DNA from 4 places in the Oceanobacillus sp. FSL K6-3682 genome. Region 4 is predicted to be linked to each of the others. Evidence: predicted binding sites of a transcription regulator. Region 4 holds the regulator's gene; each other region holds the start of a gene.
The links. The regulator Rex, encoded in region 4, represses fermentation and respiration genes when NADH is low (regulators of the CRP and FNR family bind a similar motif). The targets are predictions, from matches to a motif close to TTGTGAAATATTTCACAA.
Positions count from the first base shown of each region.

Region 1: a site for Rex is predicted at 2,828-2,845, ahead of adhE (bifunctional acetaldehyde-CoA/alcohol dehydrogenase). Genes of this name have one in related genera too.
Region 2: a site for Rex is predicted at 3,553-3,570, ahead of nirB (nitrite reductase large subunit NirB). Genes of this name have one in related genera too.
Region 3: a site for Rex is predicted at 2,443-2,460, ahead of MHH51_RS06705 (FAD:protein FMN transferase). Genes of this name have one in related genera too.

Region 1 is NZ_CP150263.1:200,891-206,138, forward strand. Features, by position in the region: gene adhE (bifunctional acetaldehyde-CoA/alcohol dehydrogenase) at 207-2,804, opposite strand; gene MHH51_RS01080 (LuxR C-terminal-related transcriptional regulator) at 3,493-5,248, shown strand, end outside.
Region 2 is NZ_CP150263.1:3,465,088-3,470,335, forward strand. Features, by position in the region: gene cobA (uroporphyrinogen-III C-methyltransferase) at 1-721, opposite strand, end outside; gene nirD (nitrite reductase small subunit NirD) at 725-1,042, opposite strand; gene nirB (nitrite reductase large subunit NirB) at 1,093-3,498, opposite strand; gene MHH51_RS17190 (serine hydrolase domain-containing protein) at 3,866-5,221, opposite strand.
Region 3 is NZ_CP150263.1:1,301,179-1,306,426, forward strand. Features, by position in the region: gene MHH51_RS06695 (NusG domain II-containing protein) at 1-245, opposite strand, end outside; gene MHH51_RS06700 (FAD-dependent oxidoreductase) at 337-2,211, opposite strand; gene MHH51_RS06705 (FAD:protein FMN transferase) at 2,554-3,606, shown strand; gene menA (1,4-dihydroxy-2-naphthoate polyprenyltransferase) at 3,627-4,565, shown strand; gene MHH51_RS06715 (energy-coupling factor transporter ATPase) at 4,594-5,248, shown strand, end outside.
Region 4 is NZ_CP150263.1:1,138,000-1,143,247, forward strand. Features, by position in the region: gene MHH51_RS05890 (ABC-F family ATP-binding cassette domain-containing protein) at 1-1,361, opposite strand, end outside; gene MHH51_RS05895 (redox-sensing transcriptional repressor Rex) at 1,930-2,604, shown strand; gene MHH51_RS05900 (YdiK family protein) at 2,690-2,884, opposite strand; gene MHH51_RS05905 (type II CAAX endopeptidase family protein) at 2,886-3,587, opposite strand; gene groES (co-chaperone GroES) at 4,100-4,381, shown strand; gene groL (chaperonin GroEL) at 4,600-5,248, shown strand, end outside.

The DNA of each region.
Region 1 (5,248 bases), 940 kb from region 4:
TTTAAGATTTTCTCAGTTTATTTTTTTACCATTGGCCTGGTACCTCCTTCTTTTACTAAAGAAAATTATAACATGATTCAAAATATTTGTTAGGAGAATTCTCAATATTACTTAATTATTAAATACATTTCTCTTAAAAAGCTATACAAAAACTCTCCATTTATAATAGAACGAAGAGTTTTTGTATAACGTATTTACATGAAAAATTATCCTTTATGAGCCTGGCGATAAACGTCGGCCAATTCAGTTACTAGTGGTAATTTAGGGTTTGCCGTAGTACATTGATCCTCGAAAGCACGATCGGCAAGCTTATCTACCTGTGCCTCAAATTCTCTTTCATCAACACCATTTTCTGCAATACTCATCGGAATATGCAATTCTTCAGCAAGCTGATAGATTGCCCGCACTAAGCTTTCTACTCCCTGTTCAGTTGTGGCTGCTGGTAAACCTAGTACTCTTGCAATCTCTGCATAGCGTATGTCAGCGATAAAATGCTCGTATTTAGGAAATGACACGAATTTTGTCGGTTTCTTAGCATTATATCGAATAACATGCGGTAAAAGAATAGCATTGGCGCGACCATGTGCAATATGGAATGCTGCTCCCAATTTATGTGCCAGACTGTGGTTAATACCTAAAAATGCGTTGGCAAATGCCATGCCGGCAATGGTAGAGGCATTATGCATTTTTTCTCTTGCTAAAGCATTACTGCCATCACGATACGCTTGCGGCAGATATTCAAATACAAGCTGAATTGCTTTGATGGCAAGTCCGTCGGTATAATCATTTGCCATGTTAGAAACGTAAGCCTCGATTGCATGTGTCAGCACATCCATCCCTGTATCTGCTGTAACGGCTTTTGGTACGGTCATAACAAACTGCGGGTCAATAATCGCTACATCTGGCGTTAATTCATAATCTGCTAATGGATACTTTGTATTGGTTTCTTTATCGGTAATAACTGAGAAAGAAGTCACTTCAGATCCTGTTCCGGAAGTGGTAGGAATAGCGACAAATTGTGCCTGCTGACCCAGCTTCGGATATTTATAGACCCTTTTACGAATATCCATAAATTTTTGCTTTAAGCCATTAAATTCTGTATCCGGATGTTCATGAAACAGCCACATACCTTTAGCAGCATCCATTGCTGAACCGCCGCCGAGTGCAATAATAACATCCGGCTGGAAGGCATCTATTGCTGCTGCCCCGCGCATCACGGTGTCCTTTGATGGGTCTGCTTCTACATCTGAGAAGATTTCACAATGTACATAATCCGGGCGTCTGCGTAAATAATAGAGTACTTTGTCTACATAACCTAATTCAACCATCATTGGATCGGTTACGATAAAGGCTTTTGATATATTCGGCATCTTCGCCAGGTATTGAACAGCATTTTTTTCAAAATATATTTTAGGCGGTACCTTGAACCACTGCATATTCACATTCCTTCTCGCCATTTTTTTAACGTTTATTAAATTCATTGCTCCTACATTTGTGGAGACGGAGTTGCCGCCATATGATCCGCATCCAAGCGTCAATGAAGGCAGGTAAGCATTATAGATATCTCCAATTGCTCCATGAGAGGATGGGGCATTCAAGATTATTCGTCCTGCCTTCATTCTTTTGCCGAATGCCTCCTGTATAGATTGATTATCTGAATGAAGTACGGCTGAATGTCCCAATCCTCCAAATTCCAGCATTTCCTCAGCGCGCTTGAGACCTTCTTCGGTACTGTTTACTTTGTAAGCTGCCAGAACAGGGCTTAATTTCTCGCGGGAAAGTGGATGATTGGCTCCCACACCAGTTAATTCAGCGACAAGAATTTTTGTATCCTGAGGAACTTGAACATCAGCCATTTCGGCAATTTTCACAGCTTTCATGCCAACAATGGCAGGATTCACTGCACAGGTATTCTCATTGATGACCAGCTTTTCTACTTTTGCCTTTTCCTCCGGTTTTAGGAAATATACATTGTTATCTATCATTTCCTGTTTTACTTGATCATAGATTTCTCGATCGATGATAATGGCTTGCTCAGAGGCACAAATCATGCCATTATCAAATGATTTAGATAGAATCACATCATTTACTGCCCGCTTCACGTTCACTGATTTTTCGATATAGCAGGGAACATTGCCAGCTCCCACTCCTAACGCCGGTTTCCCCGAGCTGTATGCTGACTTCACCATACCAGAGCCGCCTGTTGCCAGGATTGTTGCTACACCATCATGCTTCATGAGTGCCTGTGTTGCTTCAATAGACGGCTTCTCAATCCACTGGATGCAATTTCTTGGTGCCCCGGCTTTTACAGCAGCTTCATGTACAATTCTTGCAGCCTCAGAACTGCATTTTTGTGCAGAAGGATGGAAGGCAAAGATAATAGGATTTCCCGTTTTAATAGATATAATTGACTTGAATAATGTGGTAGAAGTCGGGTTCGTTACAGGTGTTACGCCGGCAATCACACCAATTGGTTCGGCGATTTCCACCATACCTTCCTGCTCGTTCTCGCTGATGATACCAATCGTTTTATCATACTTGATATTATGATAGACATATTCGGTGGCAAAGATGTTTTTGATGATTTTATCCTCATACACACCGCGGCCAGTTTCCTCAACAGCTAATTTAGCGAGCTCCATATGCTGATCCAATCCTGCAAGCGCCATTTCTTTAACAATTTGGTCGATCTGCTTTTGGTTTAGCTTTCGCAGTTCTGTTAATGCCTTCTGGGCATTTTTAACCAGTTTATTAATACTTTCCTCAACGGTTATTGCTTGTTTTTTCTTCTCTTTTGTAATCATTGTAACCTCTCCTTATTATAAATTTGTGAAGTATTGAGCATGATATTCCAAAATAAATTTCTACAATGTTGACGGGTGGCGGGGGACTTTAAAGAAAGATATATCGTTTATGACACATGTATTGGGCTTGATAATAACGGTATAATGCTTCGTCCAGATATAATTTGGTATGTCGTGACCTTTTTCCATATACATGGCCTCGAAAACATCGCCGATTTGTTGTTCGAAAATTTCCTGTGAATACGATTCGGCATCCGTATTAAATTCTTTCCATTCATTTAGAATCATATATAATCACCCCTTTAATTATCTTGGCTATAGCATAGCATTATTTAACTATAAAAACTGTTACATATTTGTGAAATACTTCACAAACTTACTTTAAGCTTGATATATAGCATGATTAGAGCTGTTTGACAAAGAAATATTATTCTGAGATTGGAAATTATGGATGATTATCTTCAGGAAATCATTTAATGTTACATTTATCGACATTATTTCCCCGGAAATATTCTTTAAAGAGATATTCTTATTTCTCACACCCATTTAATTGTCGAAATTGGAAAACAAAAAATTCATCCTTAAAGCCTATTAAATTTATATAAGTAACCGTTAAAAAGAAAAACATGTATAATAGGATGCAAGTCGTATTGCCTACATAAATTGAATGATGAGGAGATGAACAAGTATGCAGGCTGTTTGGTTATACTCTAAAACAATTGTTCCTAAAGTTCCTGAAGCGATTATTAACAGGGATCGCTTATATGCATTACTGAAGAGAAACCCTCATCCAAGAGTTACTATTGTGCAAGCTGCAGCTGGTTACGGAAAAACAACAATATTAAGCCAGTGGGTTCATCAATTAGACGAGCCTGCAGCCTGGTTATCCATTGATATAATGGATAATGATCCGAGCCGCTTCTGGCAATATGTTTTGAAAGCTATCGCTCAGGCAACAAGGCAGCCAATCGATGAAAGACTGGAGCATCTATTTGATTTGCAGTATATGCCTCCTTTTGAACTGATTGTTGATTCGCTCCTGAATGAATTAATGATAATAGAATCCTCTTTGCATATTGTGTTGGATGACTATCATCACATTGAGCTTGATATCATTCATGAGATGATTTCGCGTCTTATTAATTATTTACCGGAGCATGTTCATATATATATGGCTAGCAGAACGAAATTACCGCTCCCTGTTGCTTCGTGGCGCGTGAAAAATTGTGTGACAGAAATTGGTACCGAAGAACTGTCTTTCACTTATCAGGAAGTAGAAGCTTTCTATCAGAAAAAGCATATAATAATGGACAAAACAGATTTTTGTCGGAAAATTTTGAGTGAAACAGGCGGTTGGGCAGCCGGAGTTCAATTAGGCGGGATATCAGAGGAAAGAAGTGCAGGTTCTCTTGATAATTCCACGTCTTTTGTGACGGAGTATATGATGCAGGAGATATTTTCTACTTTGCCTGAAAGTACCCAGCAGTTTTTGTTACAAACATCGCTGTTGAAAGTGTTAGATCCTGAATTATGCAATGATTTGACAGAAAGTTCAAATAGCTACGAACAATTAGCTGAGTTAGTTGATCAAGGTATCTTCACCATTCGTTTGTCACCGAAGAAACAGACCTTCCGTTATCATCAGCTGTTGGCGGAAGTGCTGGAACAAGAGCGGAATAACAGGTACACTGGCGAGGAGCTGGAGGCTCTCGTCAAAAAAGCCGGAGGTTTATTATATGACAGAGGAGAGTTCAATACGGCTATTGATCTAGTGCTTGAGCAGCAGCTATATACATTAGCTGACCAATGGATTAATGAACAATTACTGGATATTTTTTATAGTGGTCAAATCAGGTTGCTGATTCAATGGGTGGATAGCCTGCGTGCAGCAGCGTGCACTGTCCATGTAGAAACACTGCTGATATATGCTATTTCACTGATGACTATTCAGGATATGGAAAAGGTAGATGTGGTCACTAAAGAATTAGATAACCGTCATGAACAGGATGGATGGAAAGACAAGGACGAGCATGCTGAGCTTGTGAGTATTCTTATTTCGCTAAAGGCATACGTTCATCTGGCTTTAGGGAACTTAGACACATTTATTGAATTAATTACAAAACAAGTAAATCGGGGACTGACCAATGGCAAATGGTACCATGCTCCCGTGCATTACAATCTATATCATGCTAAACTTACGCGTACTCCGCTTGGAACGAAGGGGAATTATTCCAGTATCAGTGATATACGGGCTTTTTTAGAGATTTTTCGGCAGACTGATTTTAAGGAACACCATGTCATGGGGTACAGCTATGGTTTGTTTGCGGAAATACTTTACGAAGCGGGTCAACTAGAAGAGGCCCTGCTGGAAATTAAAGATGGCCTTCATTATGCTCATCGCTTTAATGATCGCGGGTTATATGTGCCGCTATCCATTCTGAAAG
Region 2 (5,248 bases), 2.3 Mb from region 4:
TTCTAAGCTCAACAACATCGCCGACAATCATCATCGCCGGACTTTCAATATGTCCTTTTTCAATGATGGCTTGAATGGTTTCCAATGTTCCCTCGGCCACTTTTTGTTTTCCTAATGTCCCCCACTGGATAATAGCTACTTTGGTGTCAACCGGCTTTCCCTGATTAATCAATTCTCTGCAATTAACCAGCATTTTTTTCATGCCCATATAGTAGGCAATCGTATCTCCCAACAGCTGTCCGTCACCATGCAAAGCCGCATTACTTTTACAGGTATGCCCTGTTCTGAGCGTCAAGCTGGTGCTGTAATCCCGATGAGTAACAGGGATTCCTGCATAGGCTGCTGCCGCAATACTGGAAGTAATACCAGGAACTATTTCAAATGCAATATGATTAGCGGCAAGCTCTTCCGCCTCCTCGCCGACTCTTCCGAAAACGGAAGGATCGCCACCTTTCAAGCGGACAACATAATACCCTTTGCTCGCGTATTGAACGAGCAGTTTATTTATCTTCTCCTGCCGCATCGTATGTCTCTCCGGCAGCTTCCCGCAATAAATAAATTCACAGGAATCCTTCGCATTGCGCAACAGTCTCGGGTTTGCCAGACGATCATACAAAATGATATCCGCTTTATTTAAACATTGAATTCCTTTTTCAGTCATCAGCCCTGTATCCCCAGGGCCGGCACCGACGAATGAAACAAATCCTTTTGGCTTTTCCATAAGCTACACCGTCATGTGTACATAACCGTCAATAATCTCTGTCTCATAGACAGTTACGCAGCCGTCATCCGGTGCTTGCACTTTTCCAGTGAGCAATGAAATTTTTCGGTTATGCAGTGGACAAAAGACAAATCCTCCAGAGACAATTCCTTCGGCTAAAGGGCCGCCGGCATGCGGACATCTGCTTCCGATTGCCTGAACCTCTCCATTAGTCAGATGAAAAAGAGCTATAGCCTCTCCGTTCACATGGATTTCCTTTCCAATTTGTTTTGGCAAATCCTCCAATTTGATGATTTTTATCTTCTCTTTACTGGCTTCCATAATAAGAACCTCCCTTTGTCAAAAGTACTATACTCTCTACAACTCATTGTTCATTTTTTCACAATTTCATACAGCTCTTTTTCTTTTCTATTTTTAAGTGTGCTGCTCCAAGCTTCTTCATACGTACCTTTTGCATGATGGAATCTTTCTATCAGTGCAGCATTTTGTTTTTCATTTAAAAGAACAAGTTTAATATTTTCCGCTCCTATCCGATCGACCCAAGGAGCAGTTCTTTCATTATAAATACCAGTTTCCCGATAATACTGCATAAAAGCCGTCGCCATGGTGATTACTTCTTCTTCTGTCTTTACGGTTGTAAAGGAGTCACATTCGCGGACCTCTGTTCCGCCATTTCCTCCAAAGTAAAGCTGAAATCCGTTTTCGACACAGACAACGCCAAAATCTTTGGTTAATGCTTCTGCACAGTTACGTGGACAGCCTGACACACCTATTTTCATTTTATGAGGAGTGTCTACCATCTCCAGCTCTTTCTCTAAACGAATTCCCAATCCCAGAGAATCCTGCGTTCCGAAACGGCAAAACTGAGCGCCGACACAGGATTTTACATTTCGCAATGATTTGGAATAAGCATATCCTGATCGCATGCCAAGGTCTTCCCATACTTGTGGTACATCTTCTTTTTTCACTCCGTATAATCCAACTCTGCTTGCACCGGTGATTTTTACTAAAGGTACATTATATTTATTCGCAACTTCCCCCAGCCGGATTAAGTCATCGCCAGTTGTTGTTCCGCCGTACATTCGTGGAACAACAGAGAATGTACCGTTATTTTGGATATTACCGTTCATCCGCTCATTTACTAAACGGGAAGCTTTGTCATCTTCATATTCTCCCGGTCTAATCATTCTCATATAATAATTGAGCGCAGGACGGCAGACATGACACCCTTCTTCATTTGCAAATCCAAGTACATTACGGACTTCTTTTGGAGATTGCAGACCTTTCTCTTTGATTTCTGTAACGACTTCATCCCGCGTCAGCATTGTACATCCACACATTCCAGTTTTTACCGCAGCCGGATCAAAGCTGTCTCCCAGCGTATGTGAGAGGATACCTTCCACAACACCCTTACATTTCCCGCAGGAAGCGCCAGCCTTGGTACAGGTTTTTACTTCCTCAAATGATTTTAAATTCTGTTCCAGGATAGCCTGAACAATCGTTCCTTTTGTGACACCATTACAGCCGCAGACTGTTTCATCCGGGCTCATCTCAGCTATCATCTCTTCTGCTGCATCTTCACTAGCTTTTTGCAGGACTGCAGCACTTGTAAAATCACTGATATCTGTTTCTTTCTTCAGCATGCTGAACAGCCGGGTTCCGTCTGAAGCATCACCATAAAGCACGACACCGACTACTTTGTTATCTGAAACAAGAACCTTCTTATACACACCCGAAAACTGATCCTGAACGATAATTGCATCTGTATTTTCATCTTCTTCAATTTTTCCACCTGAGAATAAATCACAGCCCGCAACTTTTAGTTGTGTAGATAAAATACTGCCGTGATACCCGGCTGTATTCTCTCCCGTTAAATACTTCGCCAGCTCAACCCCCTGCTCATAAAGTGGTGCGACCAGTCCATAGGTGATACCGTTATGCTCAGCACACTCCCCTATTGCATAAATAGAAGGAACTGAAGTCTGCATCTGATCATTCACGACGACACCCCGATTGACATTCAGCCCGGCCTGTTTTGCCAAAACAACATTAGGCCGGATCCCAACTGCCATCACTACAAGGTCACATTCGATAGAAGAACCATCTGAAAATGTGATTCCTTCCACCCGTTCCCCTCCATAAATTTCAGCTGTCTGCTTTTCCATTAAAAATTCCATTCCCTGTGCTTCTAAATCCTTCTTAAGCATTTTAGCTGCAGGGTTATCTAATTGCTGCTCCATCAGTCTTGGCATCAGGTGTACAACCTGAACCTGCATACCCCGATCCATTAATCCTCTGGCTGCTTCCAATCCAAGGAGTCCGCCGCCAATCACAGCTGCTTTTTTATAGCGCTTTGACGTGTCAATCATAAATTCTGTATCCTGAATGTTTCTAAAGCCGATAACACCTTCCAGCTCGCTTCCAGGTACAGGTAAAATAAATGCGCTGGATCCAGTTGCAATAATTAACTCATCATAAGGAATAACTCTATCTTTATCTGTCTTCATTTTTTTATCTTCCGTTTTTATTTCCGTTACTTTTTCACCGGTAAACAGTGTAATTTCATTTTCCTGATACCATTCCCAATCATTCATATTAATTTCAGAGACCTCTGTTTTTCCTTGTAAAACATGTGAAAGCATAATCCGATTGTAGTTCGGATAAGGTTCATCTCCGATAATAGTGATTTCAAAAGTCTCTTTATTTCTTTCTAAAATTTCCTCGATACACCTGACTCCAGCCATCCCATTTCCAATCATTACGAGCTTTCTCTTCATGGCATAATCCTCCAATTTTTGTGAAGTAATTCACATGATATCCCAAAAAATAAATTGTGAATTGTTTCACAATTGTAATTAAAATTTTTTGCTTTTTTAGCCTATATTTAGTTAAGAAGTAAATCCCTCTACAGTTAGTGTAGCATATTCTTTTTTTGAATTGCATTGATTTTTTGAACAGTTTGTGTCTGGTTTTGAGTGACTTGATGAAAAGTTGTTTAATTGAAAGGGCGTGCTTTAGGAAAAAATTAAATCGCTGAAATATATGCCATCATTTATTATGACAAAGCTGGGTCGCCTTAACCTCCAGGCAACCCTGCCAAATTAATGTTCATTCTGTATCTTTTAGCTTTATATATTTGTAAAACTATTCACTTTTTAGAAGTTGTCTAAATCCAAAGTGAAGGCATCCGTCTTTAAACTGCAACAGGAAATCAGTGCCCTGCATGGTAATTGTCACCGCTCTGCTGCTGACGGCTTGCGTTGGTATTTGAGCTCCCTGGATCTCTACAAAAATTGCTTTATCTTTTTCATAAACCTTAATTGTTTGTCCCTCATTAGATTTGTAGACTCCAGTAATAGCCTTGCAATCTGCTTCGCTAAGTGTATAATCATCATATTTAGCAGCTTTTTTATCTGGTGCTATATCCATTTCGCTTTGCAGAGCTCCTCTCAGAAGAGATTCCGCAGGGGCACCTGCAATATTCGTCAGACAGATAGCGGCAATATTTTTCTCAGACAGCACTGCGAAATGTGCCGTCACGCCTTTAATCCCTCCACCATGTTCAATAAGCGTTGTACCAAAAAAGTCAGGTGTAATCATAACTCCATAACCATAATACCGGCCAGGCTCTATTTCAATATATTGAGCGGTCATTGCAGTAAGACTTTCTTCCGTTAAAATACCATTGCCTTTGTTTAAAAAGACATCACTATAACGAAGCATATCATTCGCAGTTGATTTAACATAACCGGCTGCCCACATTACTGGGGCATCCCACCATTCAGGTGAGTATTTAATAGCCGGTGTCTCAGCTGTCGGGTCAATATCATACTGACGTGCTGCCTGCTCGTCCAATTGATTCGGATTCAAAAAGCTGCTTTTCATCCCGAGAGGAGTAAAGATATTTTTCTCTATATAATGTTCATATGGCAGCCCGCTAACACGTTCAATAATGATACTAAGCAAGGCATAGCCGTCGTTTGAATAGCTGAATGATTTTCCGGGCTCGTCAAGCAGGTCAAATGACAGGCTATTTAAATAACCTATAAATTCGTCATACGTATCAATACTGTCCTGCTCCCGTTCAAGAGGTAAGCCCAATTTGATCTGCACATCGAATGAGCCATCTCTTTCCATTGACCGCTTATTTGCGTAAAAAAGTGTGTTTAATGGCGGAATGCCGGACGTATGAGTCATCAAGTGATGAAGCGTTATTTCATCACTTCCTTTAAATGTAATCTCAGGTATATATGCCTTAATATAATCATCGACGGATAGATTTCCCTTTTCTTGCAGCTGGAGAATTGCGATACTAGCCATTGATTTTGTGATACTTCCAATTCCAAAAATCGTGTCAGCCGTTACAGGTAATTCATTTTCCTTATCCCGGTACCCGAACCCTTTTTCGTAAATTTGATTGTTCAATGCAACGATTGCTCCCGGAGTTTTATAGGCATTCACGAGCGATTCAGCGAATTCTTCATATACTTTTTTATCCATAGAACTACCTTCCTTTTTAACTTAATA
Region 3 (5,248 bases), 160 kb from region 4:
TCAATAATATTATTATCATGATCGGATATCGCAATCTCTATTTCTCTAGTTTCCATATTATCTGTCAGTTGAATTTCTTCAACGACTTCATTATCTACTGTAATCACCGCAATATTTACTGAATCCTCTTCGGCATACTGAGACTGCTGAGAAACAAAGATGGCAATAGGAAGAAAAGATAGAAGCACCAGCAGAACAGTCAAGATAACATCCCATGGTTTCAGCATATGATAAATATCCTTCATTCCCATTTACCCCCCTGCGGCTTCACCTGTAAGCCTTCATAGTAATCTATAAAATATATAATCTTGTTTTCTAAGCAAGCATTCCGGGAGTTTATTCCCGGTCTTTATAAATAGCACGTTCTTTTCCGTACCAAAGCAGACCTGATTTTCTTTGCAGCCATGGAACGACCCAGTAATCTAAACCAATGGAACGTCCGGAACCATTCATTAAGGCGATGGAAGCAGGAAGAGCCCAGATTTGATCCCAGCCGAGCATTGCAGATAAAGTAAACATCACCAGGAACCCGGCACTTGCAGCACTTGCAAGCCATGTAAATAAACCAAATACAATAGCAAGACCGATAAATAATTCAATAAAGGTCATAACCTTTTGCATAAAGATAGCTACTTCCGGTGTCGGCAGCATAATCTGCATAAACCATTCAAAAATACCCGGCATTTTACTCAAAAGTGGTGTAGCCCACTCAGCACCGCCATCAACCGCTTCACTGGCACTGCTGGTCGTTGTTTGCAGCCATTCAAATGGCATGTTCACACTATTTCCTGTCAGCCAGGAGTCTTCTCCGATTCCTTGAAATAGCCTTGAGATACCGGCAGATCCTGAAGTGACTTCGCTCCAGACCGATTCACCCCAAATTTTAGAGGCTGCCTCCTCGAGCCAAAAACCCCCGACAAACAACCGCAATGGTAAGCTCCATAAAACATTGCCATATCTGGTAATCGTATCTCTGAAAATATTGCGTTTATCTTTTGTCTGGAAAAATTCATGCATAATATAATGAAACATATAATAGCCGCTTCTTATTCCGAAAAAATAATACAGATTAACCAAGTGCTTCATCAGATTTGCCAGCCAGCCGCTTAAGCGGAGTCCCATCAAATTCGCTACGCCATATCTGGCGCCAATGGAAACCATCGTACCATGATATTTTCCTTCAAAGGCTTCTTTTTGGCCGTTATCTATTTCTGCAATAATAGATTTAGCTGCTGTGACACCTGTCTGTTCGGCAGCTTCTACAATCTGTGGAGTTGGTTTACCTTCCTCTTCTTCAAAATAAGCCAAGTCGCCAATAACATAAACGTTCTCTAAATTTTCTGCTTCCATATATTCGTTTACTTTGAGACGTCCTGCTCTGGCGGTCGGGATACCGTAATCTTCTGTATCGGAATTTGCTTTGACTCCGGCTGTCCAAATCAGGGTATGGGTGGAAAGTGCTTCACCTGATTTAAATACGACGGCATCTTCTTTTACCTCCACAATTGGAGAGTTTTTAAGCAATGTAACGCCTTTTTTATTTAAATATTTCTCTGCTTTATCCGCACTTTTCCGGTCCAGCATATTTAGGATAGATGAGGCTGCTTCAACAACATACAGCCCGATTTCTTCTTCATCCAGCTTGTTTTCCTTTGCTAAACGATGCTTCCACTCGATGAGCTCTCCTATCATTTCAATGCCGGTAAAACCGGAACCACATACTGTGAAGGTAAGCATTGCACGGCGCTTTACAGGATCATGTTCTAATGCTGCTCGTCTGACAACATCTTCTAAATGCTGCCGGATTCGGACAGCATCCTCCCAGGACCAAAGGGTAAAACCATGCTCTTTTACACCAGGTGTGCCAAAGTCGTTTGCTTCACCGCCCATCCCCAGAATCAGGTAGTCATAAGCAAACTCATCATGCTCTGTTGTAACAGTCTGTGCCGCATGATCGACATTAGTGACATTGTCTGTGATAAGCTTCACTTTCGTACGATTGAATAATTTCCGTAAATCAAACTGAATAGCAGAAGGCTCTACACGGTGTGCAGCTACTTCGTGTAATTCTGTCATCATCGTATGGTAGGAATGCCGATCTATAAGAGTAATAGAAACAGAATCGTCACGTTTGTATTTTTTTGCAAGCTTTTTAGCTGCATGCACACCAGCGTAGCCAGCACCAATAATAAAAATATTCTTCTCCGCCATTGTATTCACTCCTCTGTAATCTATAATGTTAACTTTGTGAACAACTGAACAATTTTATTCTAACATATAAAGAAATAATGTCCATACATTTGATAAATAGTTCACAAATTAAAAATATATTTTAAAATATTAAGCTGTGTCATATTAATGACAAAATCGTTGATATTAAAAGATTTATTTATATTTTTTATAGACATGATACAATATAAATTATACAATTGACATATAAAATTGTGAAAAAATTCACATTTAAAACAAAGGAAATTAATGTGATTATTTTCACATATTAAACGATATTTATTATATTAATTGTAATTTAAAAGAATTAAGGGAGGCATGGGAATGAAAAGACAAATTTATATCCTGATGATACTGATGATACTATTCACCGCAGGCTGTTCCACAAGTGCTGATTCCTCAGAAGATGATTCGTCCTTAGTCAAAAATCCATATAGCGAAACAGAATTCTTATTAGGAACAGTTGTAACGATTAAGATTTATGACGAGGATAAAGAATCGGCATTAGACAAGGTCTTTGATCGAATGGAAGAGCTGGAGCGGCAAATGACAGCAAATGAAAATGGTTCAGAGGTTGCTGAAATTAATGAACAGGCAGGAATAGAACCTGTTCATGTGTCGGAGGATGTGTGGGAGGTTATTAATCAAGGCAAGGATTACAGTGAAATGGCTGAGGGTTCTTTTGATATTGCTGTCGGCCCGTTAACCAGTCTTTGGAATATTGGCATGGAGGGTGCCCGAAAACCGTCACAGGATGAAATCGATGATATACTGCCGCTGATTGATTATGAAAAAATAGAACTGGATGAAACGGAGCAAACAGTTATGCTGAAGGAGTCAGGAATGCGATTAGATTTAGGAGCCATTGCTAAAGGATATATCGCTGATGAAGTAATGGAGCTGTTAGATGAGGAAGGTGTTACAACAGCCGTCATTGATTTAGGAGGGAACATCTATGTGATGGGAAATCAAACATCAGGTGATCCCTGGGTAGTCGGCGTCCAAAATCCATTCTCAGGAAAGGGGGAGACAGTTGGCAGATTAACTGCAACAGATCAGTCCATCGTTACTTCAGGGATTTATGAGCGTTATTTAGAAGTGGATGGTGAAATATACCATCATTTGTTGAATCCAAAGACTGGATATCCATTTGAGGGTGACCTTGCCAGTGTTTCTGTTGTCAGTGAACATTCTGTTGATGGAGATGGGCTTTCTACCTTATTGTTTTCAAAAGGCCTGGAAGAGGGCATAGAATTTATTCAGGATTTCGATGGTGCAGAAGCTATCTTTGTGATGGAGGATAAAACTGTGTATATCACGGATGGTTTAGTTGATAACTTTGAACTGACAGATGAGGACTTTACATTAGTAGAATAGATGAGAGGGAGCTGGCTGTGATGACACTGCCTACGTTTTTGAAGCTGGTAGAAATCCGCACTAAATTGGCAAGTTTGTTTCCATTTCTAATTGGAATATTATTTGTTATCTATCGTTATGATGAGTTTGCCCCGCTGAATACGGCTATCTTTTTTAGCGCCATGCTGCTGTTTGATTTAACAACAACAGCAATTAATAACTACATGGATTATAAGAAGGCACTGAGTGATGACTATCGCAGGAAATCTAATATTATCGGACAGAAGAATATTCCTGAAAAAGTTGTCGTGACATCGATCATTACTATGCTGACGATAGCTTCTTTATTAGGGATTTGGCTCGTATTCCGTACTGATTTATTTGTGCTGATTATTGGTATGCTGTGCTTTGCAGTCGGTATTTTTTATACATTTGGACCTATTCCGCTGTCCCGTATGCCGCTTGGTGAAGTGTTTTCTGGTGTAACGATGGGGCTGGGTATCACCTTCCTGGCTATCTATGTAAATGCTGCTGATCAAGGGATTGCGCATTTTGGCTTTAGCGGATACACGCTTATTTTTGAAATGAATGTTCTTTTACTGCTGGAGATTTTGCTGGTTTCCCTTCCATGCATGCTGACTATTGCAAATATCATGCTGGCCAATAATATCTGTGATTTGGAAGAGGATATTGCCAATCAACGCTTTACCCTTCCTTACTATATTGGCAGAAAAAATGCCTTAATGTTATTTCATCTGCTCTATTTGCTTTCGTTTGCAGCGATTGTAAGTGCTGTGCTGCTTCAGGTGCTGCCTGTTTATGTATTACTTGTCTGTCTGGTTCTGATTCCAATCACAAAAAGTATCAGACAATTTCGGCAAAAACAAAGCAAGCTGGAAACTTTTCCATTATCTTTGAAAAATATGATGCTTGTAAATGGAACGATGGCTATTACCTTACTTATATCCGTCATTCTGTAATATTGGAAAGAGGGGTGGGGAAATGTCAATGACTTGTATTAAAGTAGAAAATGTAAACTTTCATTATAATTTGCAAAAACAGGAGCATACCATTACAGACCTTTCCTTTACGGCCCGGCGTGGAGAGTGGCTGGCTGTTGTAGGACATAATGGTTCTGGAAAGTCGACATTAGCCAGTTTACTAGTTGGCCTTCATACGCCCTCCTCTGGAAAAATCTATATTAATGGTATGGAGCTGAAGGAGGAAACGAAATGGGAGCTTCGCAATCAGATAGGACTGGTATTTCAAAATCCGGAAAATCAATTTATTGGAACTACTGTAAAGGATGACGTGGCATTTGCATTGGAAAATCAGAATATGCCTTATGACGAAATGAAGCAGCGCGTCGATAGAGCGTTAGCAATGGTTGGTATGACCAGCTATGCTGATTATGACCCGTCCCGCTTATCAGGGGGGCAGAAGCAGCGAGTGGCCATTGCCGGGATTTTAGCGTTACATCCAGCAATTATCGTATTAGACGAGGCAATGGTTATGCTCGATCCCAAAAGCAGGCAGGATTTCATGAGCCTCTTAGATGAATTACGGAAGCAGCATCAGCTGACCATTATTTCGATTACACATGATATGAATGAAGCGGCAGCAGCTGATAGAATATTAGTTTTAAAAAAAGGAAAATTGATGG
Region 4 (5,248 bases):
TTTTCACCGCCGCTCAGGGCTGATACAGGCTTTAATACATCCTCACCAGAGAACAGAAAATTTCCCAGGATAGTACGAATATCCTTTTCATTAATTAAGGGATAATCATCCCAAAGCTCCTGAAGAACCGTTTTATTAGAATTTAAATTTGCCTGTTCCTGATCATAGTAGCCTACTTGAACGTTTGTACCTAATTGTATCTCGCCATGATTAGGCTGATGCTTACCTACAATATTTTTTAATAACGTTGTTTTGCCGACACCATTTGGACCGACCAATGCAATTCGGTCGCCGCGGTTGGCATGAAGTGAAATTTTTTGAAAAATCGGCTGGTCTGTATCTGGATATTGAAAAGCTAAATCCTTTATTTTTAGTACATCATTTCCACTTAAACGGTTAATCTGGAAGGAAATAGATGCAGAGGATTCATCACCTGAAGGGCGGTCGAGGCGCTCTATCTTTTCAAGTTTTTTTCGTCTGCTTTGTGCACGCTTGGTTGTTGAAGCGCGTGCCAGATTACGCTGGATAAAATCCTCCATGCGCTTGATCTCTGTCTGCTGCTTCTCGAATTCTTTCTTCTCCTGTTCATAATCCAGGGCTTTCTGAGTCAAATAATTACTATAGGTCCCATGGAACTTTTTGGAATGGTGTCTGGAAATTTCATAAACAATAGATACGGTTTTATCTAAGAAATAACGGTCATGCGATACAATAACGATGGCACCCGGATAATTTACTAAATAGCCTTCTAACCATGTGAGTGTGTCAATATCCAAATGGTTTGTCGGTTCATCCAGAATAAGAAGCTGCGGCTTTTGCAGGAGAAGCTTCCCAAGTGCTAGTCTTGTTTTCTGTCCACCGCTTAAATCCGTAATCAATGTGTCATAATCATAATCTCCAAAGGATAGTCCATTTAATACGGACTTGATTTCTGCTTGATAAACATATCCGCTGCTCAATTGATAATCATTTTGAAGCTTGTCATATCTTTCAAGCAGCTGTTGGTATGCTGATTGATCGATTGCAGAAGGATCTGCCATCTGTGATTCCAGTTCACGTAATTTTTTCTCCATTGCCAAAAGCGGAGTAAATACATCCAGCATTTCCTTCCAAATTGTTTTTCCAGACTCTAAAGTCATATGCTGCGAGAGGTAACCGAATGTTAAATCTTTTGGTTTGAAAATCTCTCCTTCATCATAAGAGGTTTCGCCCGCCATGATTTTTAGCAGGGTCGATTTTCCGGCTCCGTTTCGGCCGACTATTGCAATACGCTCATTATTTTTAATCTCAATTTTTATATTAGAAAGAATCTCTTCTGCTCCAAAGGATTTAGAGATTCCATTTAATTGCATTAAAATCATCATTGCCATCCTTTCTAACTCACAAAAAAGCTGTTCAAAAAGTAAATAAAATAATGAAAGGATACATGCAGTTACTATCCTTTCTTTTTGAACAATCCTGTAAAAGGGAATAGGGTTCCATCTATAAGTGTAACGTATCCAAATGGAAGCTACAATAAAATTATAATAAAGTTCGCCAACTCGGCTCTATTTCTGTTAATATTAATAGTATAGAATGCGCTAGCGCATTATTTATTTTTTGAAATATAAGAGGATGTTCAAAAAGTCCAATAAAGATGACGCAGCGATAAGAGGATCTTCTACTAAGAACGCCCACGTCGTGTGGGTAATGCAGAAGCCATCGCAACACGTGAGAAGTGCGTTGACTAGCTTTTTCCGTTGGGACTGGGACTGCGATTACTCGTCCCACCGAAAACATTTGCGGACAACACAGAAGTCATCACATCCTGTGAAAGTCCGTTCGGAAAAAGCTAGTCGCCTTGAACTTCTTGATCCTATTTATCGAACTTTTTGAACACGCACTACAAAGAAAACTTATATTTACAAATATTTGATTATGGTAAAATATATGTTTTCTATACTTAGTAACCGAAGAGAGGCCGTTTCAATGGAACAAAATAAAATTCCACAGGCAACAGCAAAGCGTTTGCCTTTATACTATCGATTTCTCAATAATTTATATCAGCAGGGGAAGATGCGCGTATCTTCTAAAGAGTTAAGTGATGCTGTTAAAGTAGATTCTGCAACAATCCGCAGGGATTTTTCCTACTTTGGGGCTCTTGGGAAAAAGGGATATGGATATAATGTTGAGTATTTATTAGGTTTTTTTAAAAGTACACTGGACCAGCATGAGATAACCAACGTTGCTTTAATCGGTGTCGGAAATCTGGGTACTGCATTTTTACATTATAACTTTTTAAAAAATAATAATATTCGGATCACAATGGCATTTGATGCAGATAAATCAAAAGTAGGGACAGAAGTTGGCGGAGTTCCGGTTTATCATGTGGATGAATTAGAAGAGAAAATAAAGGGAATTGAGGTCGCCATTTTAACTATCCCGGCTGAAGAAGCAGATGCAACTGCAAAGAGACTTGTTGATCTAGGTATTAAAGGAATCCTGAACTTCACGCCGGCACGTATTACTGTTCCAAATCATATTCGTGTGCATCATATCGATTTAACAGTAGAATTACAATCGCTTGTATATTTTCTCAAGCATTATTCCTTAGAAAAGGAATAGGATAGTCTGGACGTTGTTTATCCATAAAAAAACTAGCCCCTTAAAGGTCTTCTGAAATGAAAGAGACTGTTTAAGAGCTAGTTTTTTATTTTTTATTCTTTATTTTAAAATAAAATCGCAGCATCCGAAATCCGGCATAAAAATTTAATGCTGCAAATGCGGCCAATATAAGTGTAATAGTATCCCAGACGGTTGCCCCTTTGCTTAGGATACCTAAATAAACAAATAAAGCACCGAATAAAACATAAACAATTGCTTTAACTAAATAAGGTCGATGCATGTTACCCTCCAAAGAATAAAATTGTTTGTTCAAGCTGTTGTTGAATTTTTTCCGGATCTAATGTAAGTTGAGCCACTACTACAAGAGTATTCATTCCTGCATGCACGATGATTGGTACAATAATACGCTTTGTCTGTACATAAAGGAATGCAAAAACAAATCCCATTGCTGTATACACTAGTATATGCAGAAAGTCTAAATGAATCACGGCAAAGATAAGAGATGAAATAAAGGCTGCAAAGAAAAAATTCATTTTTTTATACAAAGATCCAAAAATGATTTTCCGGAAAATAATTTCTTCCAATATAGGCGCAAAAATTGCTGGAAGAATAATGAATATAGGTGCAATACGAGCAAGATCCATAAGAACCTGTGTATTCTCTGAACCAGGATCTATTCCAAATACCTCTAATTCAATCGTAGCAGCCAGTCCTTGAGCAAGAAGCGCCATAATAATTCCTAGAACAGACCAGACAATGATAGCACCAGCGCCAGCAGCGTCGGGATGAGCCCGAACCTGCATATCTGGTCTTAACAGCCATAGAACAATCACAAGGCCGGCAGCAAAACTAAAAACAGCCCAATAAATATTAGCAAGCACCGGGTCTGCATGGAATACCAATACCAGTAATGGTACTGCAAGATAAACAGAAATTTGCATAATGATATATGTAAGCATGACATATATATATCTTCGAGTCATAAAAACGCTCCTTTAATCTAAAATTAAAAACAGCTGTAAAAAAGCATTGGGAAAAGGAACTGCCCATCTTGTCCCGTAAAGCAGAAAACATCATAAGTGATTTTGCTGGACGGGAAATGATACCACTGATCTAAAGACGTGCAAGTTCATCATAACGTATATTCTAACACAACTGTCACTGAAAATTATAATCAGAAGTACATGAAATCATGCATCAAACGATGAAAAAAATCAATTTTGCATATTTGTATTACAAAATTACTCCCAATGTTTTACGATGAGATGAGTAATCACTGCCTAAAAAAGTATTTTATCATAGTAAAAGTTTTAAAGTATGAAGTATAAAGAAAACAACGTATTCTCAAAAATGAATATAAGTTTTTCTAAAAATTCAACATCATGATGCTTGCATTTTTTACAAGAATTAATTATTATATTAATTGGAGTTAGCACTCGCTCGACAAGAGTGCTAATAAAAATAAAATGATTTGGAATTAAGGAGGCAATTCTACATGATTAAACCATTAGGAGATCGTGTTGTTATCAAACTTGTTGAACAAGAAGAAACAACTGCAAGCGGAATCGTACTTCCAGACTCTGCAAAGGAAAAACCGCAAGAAGGTGAAGTAGTTGCAGTAGGATCTGGACGTGTGGAAAATGGAGAAAAAGTTGCTTTAGAAGTTTCTGAAGGAGACCGCATTATTTTCTCTAAATTTGCTGGTACTGAAGTAAAATATGAAGGTACTGAATACTTAATTCTTCGTGAAAATGATATTTTAGCTATTGTAGGCTAAACAAATATACGATGAATCTTTAAAAGGAAATTCAAAAAGTCCAATAAAAATGACACATCGAATTTCTTCGTTAGCTTGCTTTTCCGGTGCTCACGTATTAAAAGCATACGCTGTGCTACTCAAAGCTGCGCTGCCTTGAACTTCTCGGTCATTTTCATCGAACTTTTTGAACATGTACTTTAATGAAACCCTGAATCAATTTGAAGGAGGAATTTTTAATGGCTAAAGATATTAAATTTAGTGAAGACGCTCGCCGTGCAATGCTGCGTGGTGTTGATACATTAGCAGACGCAGTAAAAGTAACATTAGGACCAAAAGGCCGCAACGTGGTTTTGGATAAAAAATTCGGTTCACCGCTAATTACAAATGACGGTGTAACAATCGCAAAAGAAATTGAATTAGAAGATGCATTTGAAAACATGGGTGCACAGCTTGTATCTGAAGTAGCATCTAAAACAAATGATGTTGCTGGTGATGGTACAACAACTGCAACAGTACTTGCTCAAGCAATGATCCGTGAAGGACTGAAAAACGTAACTTCTGGTGCTAATCCAGTTGGAATCCGCCGCGGTATTGAAAAAGCAGTAGCGTTAGCTGTAGAAGAATTAAAAAATATTTCTCAGCCAATTGAAAGCAAAGAAGCTATTTCTCAAATTGCAGCTGTATCTTCAGGCGATAATGAAGTAGGACAATTAATTGCTGAAGCGATGGAACGTGTAGGTAATGACGGTGTTATCACTATTGAAGAATCAAAAGGCTTCAACACAGAGCTTGAAGTAGTGGAAGGTATGCAATTTGATCGTGGATACTCTTCTCCTTATATGGTTACTGACCAGGATAAAATGGAAGCAGTATTAGAAGATCCAT